DNA from 2 places in the Streptomyces sp. NBC_01622 genome. Region 1 is predicted to be linked to the other one. Evidence: riboswitches for the same ligand, from Rfam matches in the RefSeq annotation. Region 1 holds a riboswitch; the other holds the start of a gene.
What was found. Region 1 has a riboswitch for cobalamin ahead of OH768_RS40085 (cobalamin biosynthesis protein). Riboswitches for the same ligand answer to the same signal wherever they lie in the genome.

Region 1 (7,470 bases):
CGAGCAGCCGTACGACGGCGATGTCCGAGCCCGCGATGAGCGCGGGCAGCTCCTCGCCGGCGTCCACGCGGGACGGGTTGCCGATCCGGTACCCGGCGCCGGAGGCACGCGCCGCCAGCAGATCCGTGTCGGCGGTCGACAACAACAACACTGTGCTCATGCGGGCGCTCCCGGTGGAATGAAAGGCAGTCCTTGTGGCGCGCCGGACTCGATGAGCCGCCACAGCGCGTCCGTGTCCGCGTGCTGTTCGATGAGGTCGCCGAGCCGGTCGAGCTGCTCCTCGCGCAGCGCGGCGAACGAGGTGTCGGCGGCCGGCACGAACCGGCGGCCCGCCGCGGCGGCCACCTTGCGCAGGAACGCCCGCCGGAACCCGTCCGACTCCAGCGAGCCGTGCCAGTGGGTGCCCCAGGTCTGGCCGACCCGGCAGCCGTCCAAGAAGGGCTCACCGCCGCTGAGTTGGGCGACACCGTGATGGATCTCGTACCCTTCGACCCGCTCGCCGAGGGCTTCGCCCACGGGTCGGGTGAGGGTCTTCTCGCGCGCGAAGCGCACGCGCAGGGGGAGTACTCCGAGCCCGTCGACCGATCCCCGCCGGCTCTCGACCTCGTCCTCGATGTGCTCGCCGAGGATCTGGAAGCCGCCGCAGACGCCGAGAATCGGCCGCTGTTCGGCGGCCCTGCGGACGAGGGCGTCGGCGAGGCCGCGCTCCCGCAGCCACTCCAGCGCCTGCACCGTCCCCCGGGTCCCCGGGATCACGACGAGGTCGGCGTCGGCCAACTCCTCCGGCCGGTCCACGAACCGCACCACGACGCCCGGTTCGGCGGCCAGCGCGTCCACGTCCGTGAAGTTGGACATGAGGGGGATCGCGCAGACCGCGACCCGCAGCACGTCCTCGCCGGCCGGCGGCGCGGTGTTCGACTCGCGGACGGTCCCGCGCAGCGAGATGTGCAGCCCGTCCTCCTCGTCGATCCCGAGCCCGTGCTGGAACGGCAGCACGCCGTACGTCCGCCGTCCGGTGAGGCCGTACAGCATCTCCAACCCCGGCTCCAGGAGCGACACATCGCCCCGGAACTTGTTGACGAGGAACCCGGCGACGAACGCCTGATCCTCCGGCGACAGCAGCGCCACGGTTCCGAAGAAGGAGGCGAAGACGCCGCCGCGGTCGATGTCGCCGACCACGAGCACGGGCAGCTGTGCGTTGCGTGCGATGCCCATGTTCACGATGTCGGTCCGCCGCAGATTGATCTCGGCTGGACTGCCGGCCCCCTCACAGATCACCGCGTCATACGTGCCCCGCAACTCGGCGAGACAGTCCAGCACGGTGCCGAGCAACTGCTCCTGCCGCCCGCCGTGATAGCCGCGCGCGCTCATCTCACCAACAGGCTTGCCCATGAGCACGACCTGACTGGTGCGGTCGCCGCCCGGCTTGAGGAGGACGGGATTCATCAGCGCGGTCGGCTCGATGCGGCAGGCCTGCGCCTGCATGGCCTGCGCCCGCCCGATCTCGGCACCTTCGCGCGTGACGAACGAGTTGAGGGACATGTTCTGCGCCTTGAACGGCGCGACCTTCACGCCCTGCCGCACCAGCCACCGGCAGATCCCGGCGGTGACGACGCTCTTCCCGGCGTCCGAGGTGGTGCCCGCGACCAACAGCCCGCCGCCGCTCATGACTTCCGTCCCTTCACCAGCAGCCGGCCGGCGACACTGACCCCGAGCGCGAGCCAGCCGACGCGCCGGGACAGCCGTACGGCCCGATCGATGTCCGGTACGGCGACGGCGCGTCCGGCACCGTTCAGCACGGGCCGGTGCTCGACCCGGCCGCCGTAGGAGAGCGTCCCGCCCAGTCGCACGCCGAGTGCGCCCGCGAAGGAGGCCTCCACGGGACCGGCGTTGGGGCTCGGGTGCTTGGGGGCGTCGGTGCGCCAGGCGCGCACCGCTCCGCGCGGGTCGCCGCCCGCGACGGTCGCGAGGACGGCGGTGAGGCGGGCGCCCGGCCAGCCGGCGAGGTCGTCGAGGCGGGCCGAAGCCCAGCCGTAGCGGCGGTACTTGGCCGACTTGTGGCCGACCATGGCGTCCAGGGTGTTCACGGCCCGGAAGCCGAGCAGACCCGGGACACCCGCGATGCCGCCCCACACCAGGGCGCCCACCACCGCGTCGGAGGTGTTCTCGGCGACGGACTCGACGACGGCCCGGGCGATGCCGTCGGCGTCGAGGGCCTGCGGGTCCCGGCCGCAGAGGTGCGGCAGGCGTGCCCGCGCGGCCTCGATGTCACCGGCCTCCAGTGCCCGCCCGATGACCCCGGCCTCGCGCGCGAGGGAGGTCCCGCCGACGACCGCCCAGGTGGCGGCGGCGGTGAGGGCGGCAGAGGCCGTACGGGACGGTCGTAGGGCCGAAGTCGCTACGGCGGCGAGAGAGACGGTGGCGCCCACGCACACGGCGGTGTGCAGGGCGCCCCAGCCTCGGTGGTCGCGCCACAGGAGCTGTTCCACGGCACCGGCGGCGCGGCCGAACGCGGCGACCGGATGCCCGCGGCGGGGATCGCCGAGCAGGTGGTCGCCGAGAAGTCCGGCGGCGGCGCCGTACGCGAAGACGCGATCGGCACGCATCGGCTCAGCCGGTCGCTGAGTCGGACACTGCGCTGGTACGGGACCTCGAACGGCAGCCGAGCATGGCGATATGTCCTCACTCAGGGTGTCCACGCCCTGGTTCGACGAGACCGGCGGTGAGAGTTCCTGGCTCCCGGGGTTGTCTACCCCGGTGACAGTGGCGGGACCGCGCCGGATTCGCACCGGCTTCCTCTCCTGCCGCCGTACATGGCTCCGGCAGTCCACCACGGGGTTGGAAGGGGCGTCAACTTGCTGTTGACCTGCGGGGGAGGAGTGTGCTGATGCCCACACGCGGGTCGTCGAAGGAGCACGCGAGCGTGGGGTGCGGGACGGTGATCCGTCCCGCACCCCACGCTCGGTCCAACTGGCGGCCGGTCAGGCCACGATGATGTAGATCCCGTACGCCACCGCCGCCGCGCAGGCCGCGAAGCAGGCGTAGGCGCCGGTCAGGGCGAGGTTCGCGGAGTCGCCCTGGACGGTGGCCCGTTCGCGGCGCGAGAGGGCGGTGATGCCGAGGGTGAAGACGGCCACCAGGGCGACGGTGACCACGAGGCTGACGCCGAAGACGGAGCCGAGGGCTGCCCAGTCGATGTGCATGCTTCTACTTCCTTCTTGATGACCGGGTGCTCGGGCTCAGACCGCGGCGGCCGGCGGGGTCGCCGGGTCGGACTTCACGACGGGGGCCGGGGTCACGGGCGGCGAGGGGATCGTCGCCGTGAGGCCCTCGGAGAGGGCGACCGACGGGGGCGGGGTGACGGCGGCGATCGCGGCGGTGACCACGCCGGCCGGCTCCTCGAACTCGTTGACGTTCGAGGCGTCGACCACCTGGCGGCGGGACACGATCCAGATCGCGGTGCTGGAGGCGATCAGGAAGACGGCCACCAGCGCGGTGCCCCAGTCGCCGAGGTCGGTCACCGACTCGGCGAGCGCGCCGACCAGCGCGGCGGCCGGCAGCGTCAGACCCCAGGCGACGAACATCCGGGTGGCGGTCGACCAGCGGACGACCCCGCCCTTGCGGCCCAGGCCCGCACCCATCACGGAACCGGAGACGGCGTGCGTGGTGGAGAGGGAGAAGCCGATGTGCGAGGAGGCCAGGATGACCGCGGCGGCGCTGGTCTGGGCGGCGAAGCCCTGCTGCGGCCGGAGGTCGGTCAGGCCCTTGCCCATGGTGCGGATGATGCGCCAGCCGCCAATGTAGGTGCCCATCGCGATGGCGAGGCCCGCGGAGAGGATGACCCAGGTGGGCGGGTCCGAGTCGGGGGCGATGGAGCCGCCGGCGATCAGGGCGAGGGTGATGATGCCCATCGTCTTCTGCGCGTCGTTCGTGCCGTGGGCCAGCGAGACCAGGCCGGCCGAGGCGATCTGGCCGACGCGGAAGCCCTTGTCGGCGGCCTTGCCGTCCGAGTTCCGGCTGAGCGCGTACGAGAACCTGGTGGCCAGCATCGCCGCGACGCCCGCGACGATCGGGGCGGCGACCGCGGGCAGCAGCACCTTGGTGACCAGGACGTCGCCGTGGACCGCGCCGGTGCCGGCCGAGGCGATGGTGGCGCCGATCAGACCGCCCATGAGGGCGTGCGAGGAACTGGACGGCAGGCCGACGAGCCAGGTCACCAGGTTCCAGAGGATCGCGCCGACCAGGGCGGCGAAGATGACCTCGGGACGGATGCCGCTCTCGTCGACAAGACCCTTGGAGATCGTGTTGGCGACCTCTACGGAGAGAAAAGCGCCCACCAGGTTGAGGGTGGCCGACATGGCCACCGCGACCTTGGGCTTGAGCGCACCGGTCGAGATGGTGGTGGCCATCGCGTTGGCGGTGTCGTGGAAACCGTTCGTGAAATCGAACGCGAGTGCGGTGACCACCACAATCGCGAGAATCAGCGAGAAGCTTTCCATTTACCCAGGCAATCGTTCGAGGTCGTTGGCGCGTTGACCGTAGGCAACCTGAATGAACGGAAGATGAACTGAGGGGGTCTCTGAAGTGTCTGTACAGCCTAGTAACCCCTGGCGAACTTCTTCAGTTGGCTCAAGGACCCGTTGAAGAGATTCTGATCCCCCGGCAGGCTGCCGCTGTTGTCGTACTGCCAGAAGGTCCAGTACGACCAGCCGGCGGGCAGTGAGCCCGCGTCCGCCGACTCGTGGCGGGCGATCCACAGCGCGTGTGTCGAGGCCAGGGCGGTGCTGCTGCCCGTGCAGGTGTTCCATCAGTGGGCGGTCGTGTAGATCACCGGGCGGCGGCCCGTCTCGCGCCTCACCTCGGCGCTGAAGGCCTTGATCCAGCCGACCGTCTTCGCCTTGCTCAGGCCGTAGCAGCCGTGCTTCTTGTCGTACGGGTTGTATTCGATGTCGAGCGCCGGCGGCAGCGTCCAGCCGTCCGCCCTCCAGCCGCCGCCGTGCGCCACGAAGTAGCCGGCCTGGGCCGCGCCCGACGACTTGTCCGGGAGCGCGAAGTGGTAGGCGCCCCGGATGATGCCGGCGGCGCGGGCGCCGTTGTACTGCCGGCCGAAGTAGGGGCTGACGTAGTTGGTGGACTCGGTCGCCTTGACGTAGACGAAGGTGGCGCCCTGCGCCTTCGCGCTCGGCCAGTCGACGTTCTTCTGGTGCGAGGAGACGTCGTGGCCCTTGGCGGGGCTCGCGGCGGCGGCCGGGATCTCGACGAGTGCGACTCCGGCGACGGCGAGCGCGGTCACGGAGGCCGCGGTGAGGCGGGCGCGGTGACGGGTGCCGTGGTGCGTGCGACGGCGGGACGGTTTGCGATCACGGGCCATGTTTCCCCCGGGAATGGCGGCGTGCACGACAAATCCCCCAGAGGCCATTGGAGGATCTGTCGATGCCGATCGGTCTCCGGCCAAGCGGCTTGAGTGGGCGTTACGTGCCCATATGTACTCTTTCGGATGTGCGGCTTCCGGCTTAAAGTGCCCTCGCCCGAGCGCGTGTTGGGGAACCGGCTGGCAGGATCGCGGCATGGCTGAGCGGCGGCGGGACGAGCGGGGCGGACGGGATGTCGGGGAGGGCGCACAGGCTGTGGGGGAGCCGTGGCGGAGGCGTGTGCGCCCTGAGGAGGCGCACGCCTGGGACGAACTCGTCGTAACGGCCCGCCGGACGGTGTCCGACGGCCTGGTGGTCGGCACCTCCGGGAACGTCTCGGTGCGCGTCGGCGACATCGTCCTGGTCACACCCTCGGGCGTCCCTTACGACCGGCTCACACCCGACGACACCGTCGGCGTCGACATCGAGGGCCGACAGGTCCTCGGCACCCTCCTCCCGACGAGCGAACTGCCCATGCATCTCGCCGTCTACCGCAACACCGACGCCCAGGCCGTCGTCCACACCCACGCCGTCCACGCGACGGCCGTCTCGACCCTCGTCCCCGAACTCCCCTCGATCCACTACATGTCCGGCGCCCTCGGCGGCCCGGTCCGGGTTGCCCCGTATGCGACATACGGCACCGAGGAGTTGGCCGAGAACATGCTCCAGGCCCTCGCCGACCGCTCCGCCTGCCTCCTCCAGAACCACGGCACGATCGCCTACGGCACCTCCCTGGACCAGGCGTTCGACCGCACGGCCCAGCTGGAGTGGATGTGCCGGTTGTGGCTGACGGCGTCGTCGGTACCGGGGCTGTCGCCGACGCTGTTGTCGGGGGAGCAGGTGGCGGAGGCGGGGGAGCGGTTGCGGGGGTATGGGCAGCGGGGGTGAGGGGATCGGGGGTGTCGACAGTGGTGAGTGCGTTGACACGGAAAAGTGTGAGTGGTTGAGTACTCACATGAAGAGCGAACGGCCCCGCCAGTTGTCCACCGCCGAGGAGCGCCGCGAGACGGTGCTGCGCACCGCCATCGGTGCCTTCGCGGCGCGTGGCTACTGGGGCACCACCACCACCGAGGTCGCGAAGGCGGCCGGCATCTCGCAGGCCTACGTCTACCGCCTGTTCCCGAACAAGGAACTACTGTTCACCGCGGTCGTCGAGTACTGCTTCGTGCAGGTGCGGGCCAGTCTGGAGCGGGCGGCGTCCGAGGCGAAGGGCAGCTCCGCCGAGGTGGTGCTGGAGGCCATGGGCGACAGCTACGCCCAGCTGATCAGCGACAACGATCTGATGCTGATCCAACTGCATGCCCAGGCCGCGGCTGTCTCCGAACCGGCGGTGCGGGAGGTGGTCCGGCAGGGCTACGCCCGTCTGGTGGAGTACGTCCGCGGCGCCTCGGGCGGTACCGAGACGCAGGTCCAGGAGTTCTTCGCGTGCGGCATGCTGTGCCACCTCATCGTCTCCATGGGAGCCGATGAGGTGGATGCTCCGTGGATTCGAACGCTGTCCAGGGGGATCACGCACTACTGACACCCGGTGTGACCGGGTAACCAGGCCTTCGGGTCTGTGGGCGGGGCATGCGGCCCCGCCATTTCTCAGCCGTTTTTTGTGAGTGGTTGACCACACAGGAGGATGCCGTGAGGATCACGGAAAGCATTCGCAGCCCCCGCGCGGCGCTCGCGGCCCTGGCGGGAGCGCAGTTCACCGTCATGCTCGCCACCTCGATCGTGAACGTGGCCCTGCCCCAGATCCGCGCCGGTGTCGGGCTGTCGGACAGCGGTACGACCTGGGTGGTCAACGCCTACGGGCTGGCCTTCGGCGCGCTGCTGCTGACCGGCGGAAGAACGGCCGACCTCCTCGGCCGACGCCGTGTGCTGCTCGCCGGACTCGCCGTGTTCGGGGCCGCCTCGCTGGCCGCCGGGCTGGCCACCTCGTCCCCGGTCCTGATCGCGGCCCGCGCGGTACAGGGTCTGGGCGCGGCGGCGATCGCCCCGGCCGCGCTGGCCCTGGTGATGGACCTGTTCCCACCAGGACCCGGGCGGGGCAGGGCACTTGGCGTGTGGGGCG
Region 2 (7,470 bases), 4.6 Mb from region 1:
CTGGATCCTCCAGACCTTCCCGTCCCTGGTGGGCGGCCTCTTCACCCGCTGGTTCCACCGCTGGGCCCTCCTCACCGGCTGGGCAGTCGGCATGCTCTACGGCACCCTCGCGGCCTACGGTGTGGCCTCCCCCACCCAGGCCCACTTCGGCGGCTCCGCGAAGGAGATCCCGGGGATCGGCGAGATCGGCTACATCGGCTTGACGGCGTTCGTACTGAACGTGGCGGTGACGGTGGTCCTGACGTTCGTACTGAAGGCCCTGAAGGCGCCAGAGGGCGTCGACGAGACAAGCCCGGCGGACTACACGGCGGATGCTGGGGACCCCGGGGTGGAGGTGGAGTTGCCGCCGGCGACGGCGGGAGCAGCCCACTAGTCAGTCGCGCGTGCGCCCGGCCATCGCCTCCCAGAAGCTATCCAGCTCCCGGACGCGCATGCTGACCCAGTGCGGTGTCTTCCTGCGCAGGGCCCTGGGCGGACAGCGACGCACGCGCCCCGGCAACAGTGCCTGCTGCTGGCGGCAGAACGGCTCGCGGATCTCGCCTCGGGGCACACAGCCCCGGGGCGGGTACGGGCAGAGCTGGAACTTGCACCGGGCAGACAGGTGCTGCCCGGTGCGGGCGGGACCGAGGTACCTGCCCGCAGGTCCGGCCGCAGCGGCTCACGGTTCGTGCGGATGCACGGCGGGAGCGGCATGCCGGGCTGCTCCACGCGAGCCAGCCGCTCCTCGACCTCGTCCGGATGCCCGTCGCGCTCGACGAGGTTCAGCATGACCAGGACGTCGGCGACGAGGTGCTGGGCCCGCGCGTCCAGGCTGCTCCAGCCGGCCGACGGCGGGATCCACAGGTTGCACCGGCGATATCCCCCTGGGTAACGGGTGCGGGAGCCGATGGTGTCGGTGGCGCCCTTCTCGTCGATCCACAGGTACCGCTCGGGCTGCCCGGTCTCCAGCGCGAGGGCCACCAGATCGGCCGCCTCGGCGACGAAGGGATGTAGGGGCCGCCGGGCCGGGCACCGTTCGCGTTCGACCGTCCGGGCGCCCCGCTCACGGTGCCCGCCATCGACAGCCAGCGCTCCACGGTCTGTACGGCGGTCATCCCGCCGATCGCCTCGGAGAGTTCGTGCACCCCGTGGCCGTCGCCTTCCGGGCCCGTCACGGTGTCGTCGTGGTTCGCGTGGTCATGGTGGTGGCCCACCCTGTCCGGCAGCTCCCACCGGGACTGCTGCAACACCTTCTCCGCCTGCCGCATGAGATCGGCGCGACCGCGCGGGTACGCGTGCGGATGGCGTTTACGCCGGTTGGCCACGTACTTGAAGCCCTGGGCCAGCACGGCCTCAAGGGCCAGTGGCAGGTCGGGGGCGCCGCCCGTGAACTTCGGGTCGAGGTGGCGCAGCCACTTCGTGAGTCGTTCCCGGGCCTCGTCACGGTGGGCGTCGTCGACGGAGCCCAGGAGCATGGGGATCATCCAGGCCCGCATCACGAACTCCCGGAACAGGGCGACCCGTCGCCGCCGGTACTCCTGGTTGAGGTCCTGCCGTTCGTGTTGCAGACGGTCGATGCGCTCGGACAACGTGGCGCGCGAAGGCGGGCGATCGGTCCTCGCACCCGCCATCCTCCTGGCCCACGTCTCGAACTGCCGCCGCTTCCACAGCCTCAGCTCGCCGACCCTGTCGTTGTACTCCTGCACGGGATCGCTGTTCAGGCCGATCCGTTCGCGGATCACCGCGAACGCCTCGTTGCCGCCGCTGCCGATCTCCTGCGCCGCGGCCAGGCGCACCGAGGAGGAGGGCTCCTCGATGCCCATCCGGAAGAGCTGGTAGTACAGCGGAGTGGTGTCGATCCTGCCCGACACCGAGCGCAGCGCCGCCCCGAGCCGCTTGAGCAGTCGCCGTTTCGCAGCCGTTGGGCCAGGCTGAGCCCGCTCACGGGGACCTGCCGCCACAGCTCCTTCATCTCCTTCTTCGCCTCGGCCCGGACGCTGCCTCCCTCGCCCCCGCGCGCCGACGGGACAGCAGGACCAGGGCGATGAGCAGTTCACGGCTGGGGCCGGGCGGCTGCAGTGCCTGCTCGACCAGCGCCCCGACCTCCCGCTCCCCGAGGTCGGTCAGTGCGCGGAAGCCGAAGTAGGCCTGGAAGATGCTGTGCGGGAAACGGACCCGCTTCTCGAAACCCTCCACCGGCCCGAGCCTGTTCGCGTACCCCGCGAAGCGCGCCAGCGCGGCGTGACACTGGCCCAGATTGCCCTCGCGCAGCAGCCTGCCCTCCTCGTGACTGAGCCGGTCGCAGAGGGTGTGCCATCCGCGAAGCCCACCTCCAGTTTGTCCTGGAGCAGCCCGATGCAGGCCAGGGCGGAGACCACTTCGAGGGCGTCGCGGCGCTGCTGCGGTCCCAGCTCCGCGTGTCCAGCCGCTGTGCGTCGCCCCGCGCACCGTCGCGTTCCAGGGCGCCGTGCCGGTGCGGTTCACGGGCGATCTGCAGGTAGATCGGCGACTCGGTGACCTCCGCCGTCTCCACGATCCAGTCCACGCGCCGCTCGTCCGTGTCCGGGACCCGCGCCTCCACGAAGTACAGCGCCTCCTCCTCGCTCAGCGGGTCCAGCTCCACGATCGCGGCGAGGGTGCTCTCCAGCGGACTGTGCGGCCGGGAGGCGATGACCAGGGGCAGCTTCTCCTCGTGGGCACGCTCGATGGCCCGGCGGATGATGTTCTCCCGGTTCTGCTGGAGGTTCTCGTTGAGGAGGGCCTCCTCCAGACCGTCGGCGATGACCACCGGCTTGTCGTCGGCGAGCAGTTGCTGCCACACCCGCTCGGTCTTGCTGCGCGCGAGGATGCCCATGGGCGACTCCTCGACGAAGCGCTGCTTCGCCATGCGCTCGAAGTTCAGGTCGGCCCCGTCGTCCGCGTCCCTCAACCGGACCGGCACGGGCACCGCGTTCTGCCGGGCGAGCAGTTCGGTGAGCCGCACCAGGACGGCGGTCTTCCCCACCCCGACACCCCCGACGAGGAGATAGGGCCGACGAAACGGAGAAGGGCGTCGAACCCTTCGTTGCCCTGCCGCCACTTCTCGAAACTGGTCGAGTGATGCTTGATGAGGATGTACAGGCCCTCCGCACACCACACGAGCACCACGAGCGCGGCAGCCAGCCAGACAGCCCTGGTGACGTTCGTGTACGAGACCCACCTGCACCACTTCTTTGGGCGCGTTGTGCCGCGGCGCGCCTCCAGACGGATCGTCAGGGTGTGCCAGTGACCGAGGAGGAACCGTCTGACCCGGACCCCGGCCCGGCGCAGATCCAGCGTCGCCATCGGTGCATCGCGCAGTCGCTCCCTGCCAGGCGGGTGACGGACGACCCTGGTCATCATGCGTTCTCCCTCCGAGAGCGATTCTCGGGACAGAGGACCACGCGGGCACCGGCACCTCTTTCCATGGAATCACTCCCGGGACACCCCGCGACTCGGCCGTCGGGCAGACTCGAAGCCATGGACATCGTGATCAGGCAGGCGGCCCCCGGCGAGTACGACGGCCTGGGTGAGATCACAGCCCAGGCCTACCTCCAGGACGGCCTCCTCGACTTCGGCGAAAGCGACGCATACCTCGACGAGTTGAGAGCCGTGGCAGAACGAGCCGCCGCAGCCGACGTACTCGTAGCCGTCGACGACGACCACCTCCTCGGCGGAGTGACCTTCGTCCCGTCCGGCGGCCCCATGGCCGACATCGCACAACCCGGCGAGGCCGAGATCCGGATGCTGGCGGTCGCCCGCGAGGCCCGCGGCAAGGGCGCCGGCGAGGCCCTGGTCCGCGCCTGCGTCGACCGCGCCCGGGCCACGGCGGGCTGCACAGCCGTAGTCCTGTCGACCCAAGGCACCATGCACGCGGCCCACCGCATCTACGGACGCCTCGGGTTCACCCGCACCCCGGACCGGGACTGGAATCCCCTGCCGGAGCTCGACGACATCACTCTCCTCACCTATGAGTTGACGCTCTGAAACAGCCGCGACACTACATCTGGGGTTGCCACGACAGCCCGGCACAAGATGTATGCTCATGCTCGCTGTCGCCGCAGGGGAATCCGGTGCGAATCCGGAACTGTCCCGCAACGGTGTACTTGCGTGCATACGCACGCCTGGTCAGTCCGAGGACCTGCCGACGGCGCGCCCAGCCACCCGGCCAGGGCGCATGACGTCCGGGCCTCGTGGAGTGGGCCGGTGGACGCGACGCCCCGTGCGCTCGTGAGCTGCCGCCTGCCCTCCGCAAGGCCCCGTGCCGAGCGAGGGAGAGCCCCACCGTGACCATCGCGCCAGCAGAGCCGGCATCAGCGACCCAGGCGAACGAGGCGAACGCAGCGTCCGTAACCGGCGTTCCCGGAACGGCCGTTCCCGGTGCCGACGGTCCCGGTGCCGCGATCCTGCGGACCCTGACCGAGCTGACCGCCGACCTTCCCGACGCCGACCCCGGCCGGGTCGCCGCCGCCACACTGCGCGGCCGGTCCGCCCACGCGGACGAGACGGAACTGCGCGAACTGGCCACGGAGGCCGCCGCCGGCCTCATCTCCGAAGACCCGGTCTACTCCCGGCTCGCCGCCCGGCTGCTGACGGTCAGTATCGCCGCGGAGGCCGCCTCCCAGGGCGTGACGACCTTCACCGAGTCCGTCGCCGTGGGCCACCGCGAGGGCCTGATCGCCGACCGCACCGCCGAGTTCGTGACGCTGCACGCGACCCGCCTCGACGCGCTGATCGCCGCCTCCTTCGATGAGGGCGCCGACGACCGCTTCGGCTACTTCGGGCTCCGTACGCTGCACAGCCGCTACCTCCTGCGGCACCCGATCACCCGCAAGGTCATCGAGACGCCCCAGCACTTCATGCTGCGGGTGGCGAGCGGTCTGGCCGAGGACGACTCGACCCGCGCACTCGACGAAGTCGCCGCGCTGTACCGCCTGATGAGCCGCCTCGACTACCTCCCCTCCTCCCCCACCCTCTTCAACTCCGGCACCCGGCACCCCCAGATGTCGTCCTGCTACCTCCTCGACTCCCCGCTGGACGAGCTGGACTCCATCTACGACCGCTACCACCAGGTCGCCCGCCTCTCGAAGCACGCCGGCGGCATCGGTCTTTCGTACTCCCGTATCCGCAGCCGCGGTTCGCTGATCCGGGGCACGAACGGGCACTCCAACGGCATCGTCCCGTTCCTGAAGACGCTGGACGCCTCGGTCGCCGCGGTGAACCAGGGCGGCCGGCGCAAGGGTGCCGCCGCGGTGTACCTGGAGACCTGGCACTCCGACATCGAGGAGTTCCTGGAGCTGCGGGACAACACCGGTGAGGACGCCCGGCGTACGCACAACCTGAACCTGGCGCACTGGATCCCGGACGAGTTCATGCGCCGGGTGAACGAGGACGGCGTCTGGTCGCTGTTCTCGCCGGCCGACGTACCGGAGCTGGTCGACCTGTGGGGCGCGGAGTTCGACGCCGCGTACCGCGAGGCCGAAAAACAAGGCCTCGCGAAGAAGACCATCCCGGCCCGTGACCTCTACGGCCGCATGATGCGCACCCTCGCGCAGACCGGCAACGGCTGGATGACCTTCAAGGACGCGGCCAACCGCACCGCCAACCAGACGGCCGAGCCGGGCCACACCGTCCACTCCTCGAACCTCTGCACCGAGATCCTGGAGGTCACGGACGACGGCGAGACGGCGGTCTGCAACCTGGGTTCGGTGAACCTGGGCGCCTTCGTGGTCGACGGTGACATCGACTGGGAGCGGCTGGACGAGACCGTTCGCACCGCCGTCACCTTCCTCGACCGCGTGGTCGACATCAACTTCTACCCGACCGAGCAGGCGGGCCGTTCCAACGCGCGCTGGCGCCCGGTCGGCCTGGGTGCGATGGGCCTCCAGGACGTCTTCTTCAAGCTGCGCGTCCCCTTCGACTCCCCGCAGGCACAGGCCCTCTCCACCCGTATCGCCGAGCGCATCATGCTCGCCGCGTACGAGGCCTCCGCCGACCTCGCCGAGCGCAACGGCCCGCTGCCGGCCTGGGAGAAGACCCGTACGGCGAAGGGTGTTCTGCACCCCGACCACTACGACGTGGAGCTGACCTGGCCGGAGCGCTGGACGGCGCTGCGGGAACGTATCGCCCAAGTCGGCATGCGCAACAGCCTGTTGCTGGCGATCGCCCCCACGGCCACCATCGCCTCCATCGCGGGCGTGTACGAGTGCATCGAGCCGCAGGTCTCCAACCTCTTCAAGCGCGAGACGCTGTCCGGTGAGTTCCTCCAGGTCAACTCGTACCTGGTGAACGAGCTGAAGCAGCTCGGCGTGTGGGACGCCCGCACCCGGGAGGCGCTGCGGGACGCCAACGGCTCGGTACAGGCGTTCAGTTGGATCCCGGCCGAGGTCCGCGCCCTGTACCGCACAGCATGGGAGATCCCGCAGCGCGGCCTGATCGACATGGCCGCCGCCCGCACCCCGTTCCTGGACCAGTCCCAGTCCCTGAACCTGTTCCTGGAGACGCCGACGATCGGCAAGCTCTCCTCGATGTACGCGTACGCCTGGAAGCAGGGCCTGAAGACGACGTACTACCTGCGCTCCCGCCCGGCGACCCGCATCGCCCGCGCGGCCCAGGCCCAAGCCCAAACCACCGTCCCCGTACAGCAGTTGACCCCGGACGAAGACGCGGTCGCCTGCTCCCTTGAGAACCCCGAGTCCTGCGAGGCCTGCCAGTAATGAGCTCCACCGAAAAGAACCTCCTCGACCCGGGCTTCGAGCTGACCCTCCGCCCCATGCGCTACCCGGACTTCTACGAGCGCTACCGGGACGCGATCAAGAACACCTGGACCGTCGAGGAGGTCGACCTCCACTCGGACGTCGCCGATCTCGCGAAGCTGACGCCGGGTGAGCAGCACATGATCGGCCGGCTGGTCGCGTTCTTCGCGACGGGCGACTCGATCGTGGCGAACAACCTCGTGCTGACGCTGTACAAGCACATCAACTCCCCGGAGGCGCGGCTCTACTTGAGCCGTCAGCTCTTCGAGGAGGCCGTGCACGTGCAGTTCTACTTGACGCTCCTCGACACCTACCTCCCCGACCCGGAGGACAGGGCCGCCGCCTTCGACGCGGTGGAGAACATCCCCTCCATCCGCGAGAAGGCCGAGTTCTGCTTCAAGTGGATCAACGAGGTCGAGAAGCTGGAGAGCCTCCAGACCCAGGCCGACCGCCGCCGTTTCCTGCTCAACCTGATCTGCTTCGCCGCGTGCATCGAGGGGCTGTTCTTCTACGGCGCGTTCGCGTACGTCTACTGGTTCCGCAGCCGGGGTCTCCTGCACGGCCTGGCCACCGGCACCAACTGGGTGTTCCGCGACGAGACCATGCACATGTCCTTCGCGTTCGAGGTGGTCGACACCGTCCGCAAGGAGGAGCCGGAGCTGTTCGACGACCAACTCCAGCAGCAGGTCACGGACATGCTGAAGGAGGCCGTCGAGGC

Region 2: another riboswitch for cobalamin. It lies ahead of OH768_RS18005 (ribonucleoside-diphosphate reductase subunit alpha); the one in region 1 lies ahead of OH768_RS40085 (cobalamin biosynthesis protein).

The regions. Positions count from the first base shown of each region.
Region 1 is NZ_CP109293.1:8,654,263-8,661,732, forward strand. Features, by position in the region: gene cobN (cobaltochelatase subunit CobN) at 1-160, opposite strand, end outside; gene OH768_RS40080 (cobyric acid synthase) at 157-1,668, opposite strand; gene OH768_RS40085 (cobalamin biosynthesis protein) at 1,665-2,606, opposite strand; cobalamin riboswitch at 2,706-2,848, opposite strand; gene OH768_RS40090 (hypothetical protein) at 2,982-3,203, opposite strand; gene OH768_RS40095 (anion permease) at 3,240-4,499, opposite strand; partial or broken gene OH768_RS40100 (lysozyme) at 4,598-5,371, opposite strand; gene OH768_RS40105 (class II aldolase/adducin family protein) at 5,568-6,299, shown strand; gene OH768_RS40110 (TetR/AcrR family transcriptional regulator) at 6,367-6,933, shown strand; gene OH768_RS40115 (MFS transporter) at 7,041-7,470, shown strand, end outside.
Region 2 is NZ_CP109293.1:4,031,401-4,038,870, forward strand. Features, by position in the region: gene mctP (monocarboxylate uptake permease MctP) at 1-373, shown strand, start outside; gene OH768_RS17990 (hypothetical protein) at 762-1,940, opposite strand; gene OH768_RS17995 (hypothetical protein) at 2,033-2,983, opposite strand; gene OH768_RS18000 (GNAT family N-acetyltransferase) at 3,478-3,984, shown strand; cobalamin riboswitch at 4,030-4,161, shown strand; gene OH768_RS18005 (ribonucleoside-diphosphate reductase subunit alpha) at 4,284-6,713, shown strand; gene OH768_RS18010 (ribonucleotide-diphosphate reductase subunit beta) at 6,713-7,470, shown strand, end outside.